Defluviitalea raffinosedens: one gene and its partner. The protein of the gene in region 2 interacts with the protein of the main gene of each other region in a pairwise test. Links are inferred from orthologs where the notes say so. Each region holds a gene or a part of one and is shown on either strand. Other genes may lie near its edges.

Region 1 (6,015 bases), on a different replicon or contig from region 2:
GGACCAATAATTCCATCCGCACTTAACCCATTATTTCTTTGAAAGGCTTTGACTGCTTGCTCGGTATTTTCTCCAAAAATCCCATCAACACTGCTTATATTATATCCTATAAGCTTTAAAATACTTTGCACTTCTGCAACATCAGAACCTCTCATGCCTTTTCTTAATACTCTCAACTGCTTCACCTACTTTTTATAAACATTCTCATATTATTTTATCAATTAAACCATGTAAATGTGCTCTTGATTTTTAACTTTATTAATTTTTGGTTCTAAAGTAATAAACCGGATATTCATATAATTATATAAGAACTGCTTGGTAGGAGTGATGTTATGCATAAACTGATCAATACAATGATTTACAACTTCTTTATTGCTTTAGGAGTAATACTGGGAGGTGCTCTGTTTGGCTGTGCTGCTGCAATTCTGTGTGGCGAAAAGCCAGTCAAAGCAATGCTTGTTTTCTCAGAGCAACTTAAGCTTTGGGCACTTATTGTTGCCTTGGGAGGTACTTTTTCTTCCTTTGAAATTTTAGATTTAGGTATACTAAAAGGGGAATTTAAGGCGGTCATTAAACAAATCCTCTACATTTTAAGTGCATTTGCCGGAGCACACATGGGGTATGTCATTTTACATGCGTTGGGAGTGCACAATTCATGAAAAAAATAAATTTTTCTGGCTTTTGGATTTTCGTCTTTGGATTTTTTATTGGGATAACATCCTATAATACTATGTATATGTATAAAATTGAAAATCTAATAAATGAAAATGAGCATCTTACTGCCCAACTGGAAGACTATATAGTTAAATTAAAAAAATTAGAAGAATCCAGTCAAAAGAAGGAAATTCCTGTTTTAAATCAAATCTCTCCGATTATGCTTAATAAACAGGAAGAACTTCTTCCAAAAAATGAAATCGATCAATATATAAAAGTTTTATTAAAAAATCAAATTGGTAAAGAGCTCAGCAAAATTGATGTAGACTTAATTTATAATGCACTCAACCGCCGTTTTCTAAAATTTCAAGATGGAGAATATCAATTGGAAATCAGAAGTATTATCGTGACAGACACTATGTATATCTACTACCGCGTAGAAAAAAGCAACAGCTAATTCAATTGGTAAAATTTTAAATTATAAAAGTCTGTTAGAGGGAAATACTATAGATAATAAATAAGCCATATGAAAATTTAATTAATTGAAAGGGGCTTTATCATGAGAACGATGGATTTTATTGCCTTACTTTTAATGATCATTGGAGCAATCAACTGGGGACTAATTGGATTCTTCCAGTTTGACCTTGTTGCTACTTTATTTGGTGGTATGGACGGTTGGCTAAGCAGAATCATTTATGCTTTAGTTGGATTAGCCGGCCTTTACGGTTTAAGTTTATTTGGAAAAATTGACAACGAATCTGTCAGAAGAACTGAATAATCTATAAAAAATGCAAGTCTTCCTTCTTTGTTAATTAATTTTTAAAAATTAACCTTTTTTAAAAAAATCATTTTTTTAAAAAAGGTTTTTTTAATTTCAAGGAGAATATAATTAATATATATAATTACAAATATTTTAAAGGGGGAGATTCTTATGATACAAATCATTGCGGGGGAAAAAGGTGAAGGAAAAACCAAGCATTTAATTGACATGGCCAATCGATCTGCCAAGAGCAGTAATGGTCATGTCGTATATCTGGATAACGACCGAGATCATATGTTCGATTTGCATCATAATATTCGTTTTATTGAAACAACTGGTTTTCCCGTTTCTGGATATAAAGAATTTTATGGTTTTATCTGTGGTATTTTATCTCAAGACCATGATATTGATTATGTATATATTGATGGATTGCTGAAGTTATCCCGTCTCTCAATAGAAGAAGCCCAATCATTTATTGAAAAACTAAATGAAATATCCGAAAAATATAATGTCAAATTTATTATCGGAATGAATTGTAAAGAAAAGGAAATCCCCGAAAATTTAAAATCTTTTTTAATAGCATAAATGTTTAATAACATAAACATATACAAGGATTCCCCAGCCATCTAAGCTGGGGAATTTTAATGAGTTTTATTATTATAATGACATTAAAGGATAAAAATCAATTTTTCATTTATAATAGTACAAATAATTACATAAACTTTTTAATAAATTATACTTGAAAATTAAAAATATAGTATTACATTATATTGATTAATACTTTATAATAAAAAAATATTAATTAAAATCATTTAAGAAAAAGGAGTCAACAATAGAAATGAATCAATTAGTTGAACGTTTTATTAAATACGTAAAATATCCTACTACTTCTGATGAAAGTTCAAATACTTGTCCCAGTACAGAAAACCAAATAGCTTTTGGCAAGATGTTGGCAGAAGAATGCAAATCCATTGGCTTAAAAGATATAAGTATTGATGAAAATGGATATGTTATGGCAGTTCTTCCGGCTAATTGCGAAGAAGATGTTCCTGTAATAGGATTTATTGCCCACATGGATACCAGTCCTGATATGAGCGGTGAAAATGTTAATCCTCGAATTATAGAAAATTATAATGGCAAAGATATTGTTTTAAACGAAGAGAAAAATATTGTATTGTCTCCTAATGCATTTCCTAATTTAACCAAATGCATAGGAGATACATTGATTACAACCGATGGCACTACTCTTCTGGGAGCAGATGATAAAGCTGGTATAGCAGAAATTTTAACTGCCATGGAATACCTTATTCATCATCCTGAAATCAAGCATGGCAAAATATGCATTGCCTTTACGCCTGATGAAGAAATTGGAAGAGGTGCCGATCTTTTTGATGTAAAAAAATTCGGAGCTGACTTTGCTTATACCATTGATGGAGGATTGCTTGGAGAATTGGAATACGAGAATTTTAACGCTGCTCAGGCAAAAATTACAATACACGGTCAAAATGTTCATCCTGGTACTGCAAAAAATAAGATGAAAAATGCAGTATTAATAGGCATTCAACTTGCTCAACTTTTCCCCGAAAAAGAAATTCCTGCCTATACGGAAGGCTATGAAGGCTTTTATCATTTGAACAATTTCAACGGTAATGTGGAAAAAGTTGAAATGGTATATATTATTCGGGATTTTGATATGGAAAATTTTAATAAACGTAAAGATTTTGTAAAAGAGGCTATTGAAAAAATGAATGCAATATATGGTGATGGCACTATTCAATTAGAATTAAGAGATCAATACTACAATATGAAAGAAAAATTAGAAGACAAAATGTACATTGTAGAAAGAGCTTTTAATGCAATGAAAGCTGTAGGTGTTGAGCCTCACATAAAACCTATTCGCGGTGGTACAGATGGTGCAAGACTATCCTTTATGGGCCTTCCCTGCCCTAATATTTTCACAGGCGGTGATAATTATCACGGCAGATACGAATACATTTCAGTGAACTCAATGAAAAAAGCAGTTGAAGTGATTGTAAAAATCGCCCAAATATGATAAATATAACTTAAATGTGTTTTTATTCTCCCAAAATGGTACATCTATCTCCATAAAAGCAATAACCCCCTTGAGTTTCCGCAAATTTTATGGTAAGATATGACCAATTATTAAGGAAAATGTGATGACGGAGTTAAGTAGCATTTCATGGTTACAATTTCAGAGAGTAAATCGGCTGGTGAAAGATTTACAGTACATGAATATGCGAAATACACCTCTCGAACATTAGGCTAAAAACCTAACGGCTTCTCACCGTTATATGAGACTGGAGGTATACAATGCATTTGTATACGAATTAAGGTGGTACCACGGGTTCTCTCGTCCTTACATGATCACATGATAAGGCGAGAGTTTTTTATTACATAGAAAGTTCTTCCGAGTTTCCTATGTAATTAAAACCCTCCGCGCAAAGTGCACACTTACGCATATTGAATTTTGTCGGCTTTGTCGACTGCACTCGGCGCGAGAGTTTCGCATACGAAACTCTTTCTTGTGAAAAATATTAGGTAAAGGAGTTAGCTTTTCTATGAGAAATGTATATGATATTTTAAAAGAAAGAGGCTTTACTGAACAAGCAACACATGAAGAGGAAATAAGAGAATTGCTTGGTAAAGAATCCGTTACTTTCTATATTGGTTTTGACCCCACAGCAGACAGCCTTCATGTAGGCCATTTTGTTACAATTATGGCTATGTCTCATATGCAAAAAGCTGGTCACAGGCCTATTGCCCTTATAGGCGGTGGAACTGCTATGGTTGGGGATCCAACGGGTAAAACCGATATGCGTAAAATGATGACAGAAGAAACCATCGCTCATAATGCAGAATGTTTTAAAAAGCAGCTTTCGAGATTTATAGAATTTGGTGAAGATAAAGCTATTATGGTCAATAATGCAGATTGGCTTCTTAATCTGAATTATGTATCCTTTTTAAGAGAAATTGGGATTCATTTTTCTGTAAACAGAATGCTCACTTATGAAAGTTATAAAACCAGAATGGAAAAAGGCCTTTCTTTCTTAGAATTTAACTATACGCTTATGCAGTCCTATGATTTCCTGGAATTATACAGAAGGTATAATTGTAAGCTGCAGTTAGGAGGCAATGACCAATGGTCCAATATTCTAGGGGGAGTTGAACTCATCCGCAGAATTGGCCATGATGATGCTTACGGCATGACCTTTAGCCTTCTTACAACCAGTGAAGGCAAAAAGATGGGTAAAACTGAAAAAGGAGCCATTTGGCTTGATCCTGAAAAAACATCTCCTTACGATTTCTATCAATATTGGAGAAATGTTGCAGATGCTGATGTAAAAAAATGCCTCTCCCTTCTTACTTTCCTTCCTATGGACGAAGTAAACAGGTTAAGTGCTCTTGAAGGTGCTAAAATCAATGAAGCTAAAGAAGTCCTGGCTTATGAAGTTACCAAGATTGTTCATGGCGAAGAAGAAGCTAAAAAAGCGCAAACGGCGGCTAAAGCTCTATTTGGTGGTGGTGCACAGGGTGGTTCTATCCCTACCACTGAAATTTCTAAAGATGAATTTAAAGATGGTATGGATCTCATCTCTCTTCTTCAAAAAACAGGCCTTGCTCCTTCCCGTTCAGAAGGACGTCGTTTGATTCAGCAAGGAGGCATTAAAGTACAGGATCAAAAGGTAACAGATCTAGATTACCTAGTAACAGAGAAAGATTTTTCAGAAAATGCTTTAATGATTCAAAAAGGTAAAAAAGTATTCCATCGTGTTCAATTAATATAAAAACCTTGGGAGCATGTGCTTCCCAAGGTTTTTAAACATTTGACCTGCTATCCATATATCGAACAAGTAACAATTTCAAAAACGCTGCCGCCGGTACTGCCAATAACATTCCCAGGATTCCGAACAAAGACCCTCCCACTGCAAGGGCTACGACTATGGCAACTGGATGTACATCCACGCTTTCTCCTACAATTTTGGGAGCTATAATTGCCCCATCTATTTGCTGAAGGATTAAAAGCGTAATGACTGCGTATAAAGCCTTCATAGGATTATCACTGATTAATCCCATAAGTGCTGCAGGAATCATTCCTATGATGGGTCCAAAATAAGGAATAACATTGGCAATTCCTGCGATAATACCAATAATTATTGGAAAATCAATTCCTATTATAGCAACACTGACTCCTATCAGAATTCCCATAATCAATGAATCCGTTAACTGTCCTCTTATGTAACCGGATAAAACATAATCAATATCTTTCCAAAGACGTTCCCCGCTTTTAAGAATTCTTTCAGGTAAAATGATTTTCAACAATCTGTTCATTAAATTTATGAAACCGGCTTTATCTTTTAACAGATAAAATGCTATAACCATCGCCATGGCAAAATTGACGACATGATTGCCCGCCTTGGTGATGCCTTCGATCACTTTTGTCGTAATACTTTGCACAATGTTTCCTAATTTCCCTGAAAGCTCTTGTATAGTTTCCTCAGTTTCTTGCAGGAATCCTATACTGTCTAACTTTTGTTGAATATTATATACCATATTGTTAAAGGACTGTGTATAAGCTCTAA
Region 2 (6,090 bases):
GCGATCAAAGCAGCAGGGCATCTGCTCAAGCATGGTTGCGTTGTGATGGATGAAGGTGCTGCAAATGAAATTATTAGGTGTGCAAAATTATAATTTGTGGTATTATGTTATGGGGACAAATTTTAGTCTTCATAACCTAAAATATAATTTAAAAATATTAGGAGGAATGAAAAAATGGCAAAAATTGCAATTAATGGTTTTGGACGCATTGGACGTAATGCATTTAAAGTAGCGATCGCACAAGGATTGGATGTTGTAGCAATCAACGATTTAACAGATCCTAAAACATTAGCTCATTTATTAAAATATGATACTTGCTTTGGCAAATTCGAAGGAACAGTTGAAGCTAAAGAAGGCGCTTTAGTTGTTAATGGAAAAGAAATCAAAGTGCTTGCAGAAAAGAATCCAGCTGATCTTCCTTGGAAAGAATTAGGTGTAGATATCGTAATCGAATCTACAGGTATTTTCAGAAAGAAAGAACAAGCTCAATTACATATTGATGCAGGTGCAAAGAAAGTTATCATCTCCGCTCCTGGAAAAGGAACAAAATCTATTGTTATGGGAGTTAACGAAGGGGATTATAACCCAGCTGAAGACCATATCGTTGACAACGCTTCTTGTACAACAAACTGTTTAGCACCATTTGCTAAAGTGCTTCATGATAAATTTGAAATTAAGAGAGGAATTATGACAACAGTTCACTCTTATACAAATGACCAAAGAATTTTGGATTTACCTCACAGTGACTTAAGAAGAGCTCGTGCTGCTGCTGAATCCATTATTCCTACAACAACTGGTGCTGCAGAAGCAGTTGCTAAAGTTATTCCTTCTCTTAAAGGAAAATTAACTGGTATGGCTATGCGTGTACCTACTCCTACAGTATCTGTAGTTGATTTAACTGTAGAATTAGGAAAAACTGTAACAGTTGAAGAAGTTAATGCTGCTTTAAAAGCTGCTGCTGATGACAAAGTATTAGGATACACTGAAGAACCATTAGTATCCATCGACTTCAAAAAAGATCCTCGTTCCTCCATCATTGATGGATTATCCACAATGGTAATCGATGGAAACTTAGTAAAAGTTGTTTCCTGGTATGACAATGAATGGGGTTATTCAAACAGAATTGTTGACCTCACAAAATACATTGCAGAACGTTTATAATTAGGTAGACCAAAAGGTCCGGTTTTGTAGTTATGACTATAGGACCGGACCTTCTTTTAATAAATCGGATTGAGAATATTGAGGAGGGAAACCCATGCTTAAGAAAAAGTCAGTTGATGATATCCAAGTTAAAGGGAAAAGAGTATTAGTTAGATGTGATTTTAACGTACCATTAAAAGATGGTGTTATTACAGATGAAAATAGACTTGTTGCAGCACTGCCAACCATTAAGAAATTAATCAATGACGGTGGAAAAGTAATTCTTTGCTCTCACTTAGGAAAACCAAAAGGAGAACCTAAACCAGAATTATCTTTAGCACCTGTTGCAAAAAGATTAAGCGAATTATTAGAAAAAGAAGTAGTATTTGCAAAAGATGATACTGTAGTTGGAGAAAATGCAAAAAAAGCTGTTGCTGAAATGAAAGAAGGAGACGTTGTTCTTCTTGAAAACACAAGATATCGTAAAGAAGAAACTAAGAATATTGATGATTTTAGCAAAGAACTTGCAAGTCTTGCAGACGTATTTGTAAATGATGCTTTTGGTACAGCACACAGAGCTCACTGCTCCAACGTTGGAGTTACTCAATTCATCGAAGGAGACTGTGCAGTAGGGTATTTAATGCAAAAAGAAATTGAGTTCTTAGGTAATGCAGTAAACAACCCAGTAAGACCTTTCGTTGCGATCTTAGGCGGAGCAAAAGTATCTGACAAAATTAATGTAATTAATAACCTCCTTGATAAAGTAGACACATTAATTATTGGCGGCGGAATGGCTTATACTTTCATAAAAGCATTGGGTCATGAAGTAGGTAAGTCATTATTAGAAGCTGACAAGATTGACTATGCAAAAGAAATGATTCAAAAAGCAGAAGAAAAAGGCGTAAAATTATTACTTCCTGTAGACCATGTAGTGGCTCAAGAATTTAAAAATGATACTCCATTTAAAGTAGTACCAAGAGGAGGAATTGAGCCTGATTGGGAAGGTCTTGACATTGGACCAGAAACAAGAGCACTTTATGCCGAAGCTGTAAAAGATGCTAAAACAGTTGTTTGGAACGGACCTATGGGCGTATTCGAATTTGAAAACTTCGCGCAAGGAACAATGGCAGTTGCAAAAGCTTTATCAGAAACAGATGCAACAACCATTATCGGTGGAGGAGATTCTGCTGCAGCAGTAAACCAATTAGGATTTGGCGATAAGATGACTCACATTTCTACTGGTGGCGGAGCTTCATTAGAATTCCTTGAAGGTAAAGAATTACCAGGCGTGGCAGCAGCAGACGACAAAGAATAATTCAGGAGGCTTTATGATGAGAAAAAAAATTATTGCAGGAAACTGGAAGATGAATAAAACTCCTTCAGAAGCGGTAAAATTAGTAGAGGAATTAAAGCCTTTAGTAAATACTACAGATGTTGATGTAGTATTTTGCCCTCCTTTTGTTTGTCTTCCAGCTGTATTAGATGCAGTTAAAGGAACAAACATCGCTGTAGGTGCTCAGAATATGCATTATGAAGAAAGCGGAGCATATACAGGAGAAGTTGCACCTAATATGTTGGTAGAGTTAGGTGTTAAATATGTTATTATCGGACATTCTGAAAGAAGAGCTTATTTTGCAGAAACCGATGAAATCGTAAATAAGAAAGTTCTCAAAGCTATTGAACACAACCTTATTCCTATTATTTGCGTAGGAGAAACGTTAGAGCAGAGAGAACAGGGGATTACAGTTGATTTGGTTCGACTTCAAACCAAAATTGCTTTAAAAGATGTTCCAGCAGAAAAAGCGAAAGATGTAGTCATTGCTTATGAGCCTATCTGGGCAATTGGTACTGGTAAAACAGCTACATCAGAGCAAGCTGAAGAAGTTTGTGCTGCAATTCGTCAAGTAGTTGCAGAAATTTATGATGCTTCTGTAGCTGAATCACTTCGCATACAATACGGCGGAAGTGTAAATGCCGAAAATGCAAAAGAGCTTTTTGAAATGGCAAATATTGATGGAGGCTTAGTTGGTGGAGCAAGCTTGAAAGTAGATTTTAGCAAAATTGTGAATTACAACAACTAAGATTGTTCATAAAAGGAGTATTAAAATGAGAAAAAAACCAACCGTGTTGATGATCCTTGACGGTTTTGGATTAAATGACCGCTGTGATGGAAATGCTGTATGTCAGGGGAAAACCCCTGTACTCGACAGTCTCATGAAAAAATATCCTTTTGTAAAAGGATATGCCAGTGGAATGGACGTAGGCCTTCCTGAAGGTCAAATGGGAAACTCTGAAGTAGGGCATTTGAACATTGGAGCAGGTCGAATAGTATACCAAGAACTGACAAGAATCACGAAATCTATTCTAGATGGAGACTTTTTTGAAAACGAAGCACTGCTCAGTGCAGTTGAAAACTGTAAGCAAAACAATTCTTCCCTTCACCTGTATGGTCTTTTATCCGATGGTGGTGTACATAGTCACAACACACACCTGTACGCACTGTTGGAATTAGCAAAAAGACATGGTTTGTCAAAGGTTTATGTACATGCTTTCTTAGATGGCAGAGATACTCCTCCTGCATCCGGTAAAGATTATGTTCAACAATTACAGGACAAAATCAATGAACTCGGTGTGGGAAAGATTGCAACCGTGATGGGAAGATATTATGCGATGGACCGTGACAACAGATGGGAAAGAGTAAAACTTGCATATGATGCGATGGTTTTAGGTACCGGAGAAAAAGCCGAAGATGCAGTGCAGGCAGTGCAATTATCTTATGAAAATGAAGTTTATGATGAGTTCGTGCTTCCAACAGTTATTCTGACCAATGGTGAACCAACGGCTATGATTCAACCTCATGATTCTATTATTTGCTTTAATTTTAGACCTGACAGAGCAAGAGAAATCACAAGATGTTTTTGTGATGAAGAATTTAGTGGTTTTGAAAGAGCCAACGGTTTCTTCCCAGTGAAGTACGTTGCTTTTACTGAATATGATATCACCATTAAAAATAAATCTGTTGCCTTTAAGCCTACAAAACTTACAAAAACTTTTGGAGAATATCTGGCTGAAAAAGGTTTAAAACAGCTTCGTCTTGCAGAAACTGAAAAATATGCTCATGTGACTTTCTTTTTCAATGGTGGAGTAGAAAAACCAAACGAAGGAGAGGACAGAATATTAGTTCCATCTCCTAAAGTGGCGACTTATGATCTCAAACCAGAAATGAGTGCCATTGAAGTTACAGATCGTCTTGTTGAGGCAATTCTTTCTGAAAACTATGATGTCATTATTATTAACTATGCAAACCCTGATATGGTAGGACATACAGGTATCATGGGTGCTGCAGTTAAAGCGATAGAAACAGTGGATGCTTGTGTAGGTCGTGTAGTAGATGCAATCTTAAAAGTAGACGGTCAAATGTTTATCTGCGCTGACCATGGAAACTCAGAACAATTGGTTGACTACGAAACAGGAGAACCTTTTACAGCACACACGACAAATCCAGTACCATTTATCTTGGTAAATGCCGGTGAAGGAATAGAATTAAGAGAAGGTGGAAAACTAGCAGATATTGTCCCCACTCTTCTTGACCTAATGGGACTTGAAAAACCAGAAGAAATGACTGGAAATTCTCTTCTCATTAGAAAGTAGTAAAGACCTGCTTAATAATAATTTTATATTATTGAAAGGAGAAGCAAAATGAAGGGATATTTAGAAATCTTAGACGTATTTGCTAGAGAGATTCTTGATTCCAGAGCCAATCCAACAGTAGAAGTTGAGGTTATTGTTGATGCAGAAGGAAGACAAGTAGTAGGAAGAGCTGCTGTACCTTCTGGAGCATCAACAGGAGCTTTTGAAGCTGTAGAATTAAGAGACGGCGGAGACAGATATGTAGGTAAGGGTGTTCAAAATGCAGTGGATAATGTTAACAACATTATTGCAGAAGAAATCATCGGTATGAATGCTCTTGACCAAGTTGCAATAGACAAAAAAATGATCGAATTAGATGGGACACCAAACAAAGGTAAATTAGGTGCTAATGCAATTCTTGGGGTATCTATGGCTGTTGCAAAAGCAGCCGCAGAAGCTTTAGATATGCCATTATATCAATATCTTGGCGGATTTAATGCTAAAGTGATGCCTGTACCAATGATGAACATCTTGAATGGCGGAAAACATGCAGATAACACAGTAGACCTTCAAGAATTCATGATTATGCCAGTTGGTGCAAAATCCTTCAAAGAAGCTTTAAGAATGTGTGCAGAAGTATATCACAGCCTTAAGAAAGTATTAAGTGAAAAGGGATTATCAACTGCAGTAGGTGATGAGGGTGGATTTGCTCCTGACTTAGCAACATCAGAAGAAGCAATCCAAGTTATTATTGATGCAGTTGAAAAAGCAGGATACAAACCTGGGGACGATATCCGTATTGCAATTGATGCTGCTGCTTCTGAATTATACAATGAAGAAACAAAGAAATATCACTTCCCTGGCGAAAGCAAAATGAAAGGTCAGGAAATAGCAAGAACTTCTGAAGAAATGGTTGCTTACTATGAAGAATTAGTAAATAAATTCCCAATTATCTCTTTGGAAGACGGTTTAAACGAAGAAGACTGGGAAGGATGGAAGCTGTTAACTGAAAGATTAGGTAAGAGAATTCAATTAGTTGGAGATGACTTATTCGTAACCAACACCGAAAGATTATCCAGAGGAATTGAATTAGGTGTTGCTAACTCCATCCTTATTAAAGTAAACCAAATCGGAACATTAACCGAAACTTTCAATGCTATTCAAATGGCTAACAGAGCAGGAATGACAGCAGTTGTTTCTCATAGATCCGGAGAAACTGAAGATGCAACGATTGCTGACATTGTTGTAGCTGTAAATGCAGGACAAATTAAGACCGGAGCACCTTGCCGTTCTGACCGTGTTGCTAAATACAATCAGCTT

The links.
Region 1: the proteins of tpiA (region 2) and pepT interact in binary tests that used the Escherichia coli proteins (3 or more experiments, as listed by UniProt). The link is inferred for Defluviitalea raffinosedens from one-to-one orthologs.

Annotation. Positions count from the first base shown.
Region 1 is NZ_JAFBEP010000004.1:215,249-221,263, forward strand. What follows is about bases 1,503-4,359. They hold pepT (peptidase T), read left to right. Parts: upstream 1,503-2,252; coding sequence 2,253-3,467; downstream 3,468-4,359. Other genes in these bases: JOD07_RS05380 (twitching motility protein PilT), read left to right, coding at 1,586-1,999; tyrS (tyrosine--tRNA ligase), read left to right, coding at 3,994-4,359. Also shown: JOD07_RS05360 (M14 family metallopeptidase), read right to left, coding at 1-155; JOD07_RS05365 (YtrH family sporulation protein), read left to right, coding at 333-659; JOD07_RS05370 (hypothetical protein), read left to right, coding at 737-1,111; JOD07_RS05375 (DUF378 domain-containing protein), read left to right, coding at 1,214-1,432; more of tyrS, read left to right, coding at 4,360-5,220; JOD07_RS05395 (AI-2E family transporter), read right to left, coding at 5,252-6,015. UniProt on the Escherichia coli protein: Cleaves the N-terminal amino acid of tripeptides.
Region 2 is NZ_JAFBEP010000023.1:17,639-23,728, forward strand. Bases 1,413-4,344 are described here. They hold tpiA (triose-phosphate isomerase), read left to right. Parts: upstream 1,413-2,468; coding sequence 2,469-3,221; downstream 3,222-4,344. Other genes in these bases: JOD07_RS13210 (phosphoglycerate kinase), read left to right, coding at 1,413-2,455; gpmI (2,3-bisphosphoglycerate-independent phosphoglycerate mutase), read left to right, coding at 3,247-4,344. Outside these bases: JOD07_RS13200 (sugar-binding transcriptional regulator), read left to right, coding at 1-93; gap (type I glyceraldehyde-3-phosphate dehydrogenase), read left to right, coding at 175-1,161; more of JOD07_RS13210, read left to right, coding at 1,256-1,412; more of gpmI, read left to right, coding at 4,345-4,791; eno (phosphopyruvate hydratase), read left to right, coding at 4,840-6,090. UniProt on the Escherichia coli protein: Involved in the gluconeogenesis. Catalyzes stereospecifically the conversion of dihydroxyacetone phosphate (DHAP) to D-glyceraldehyde-3-phosphate (G3P).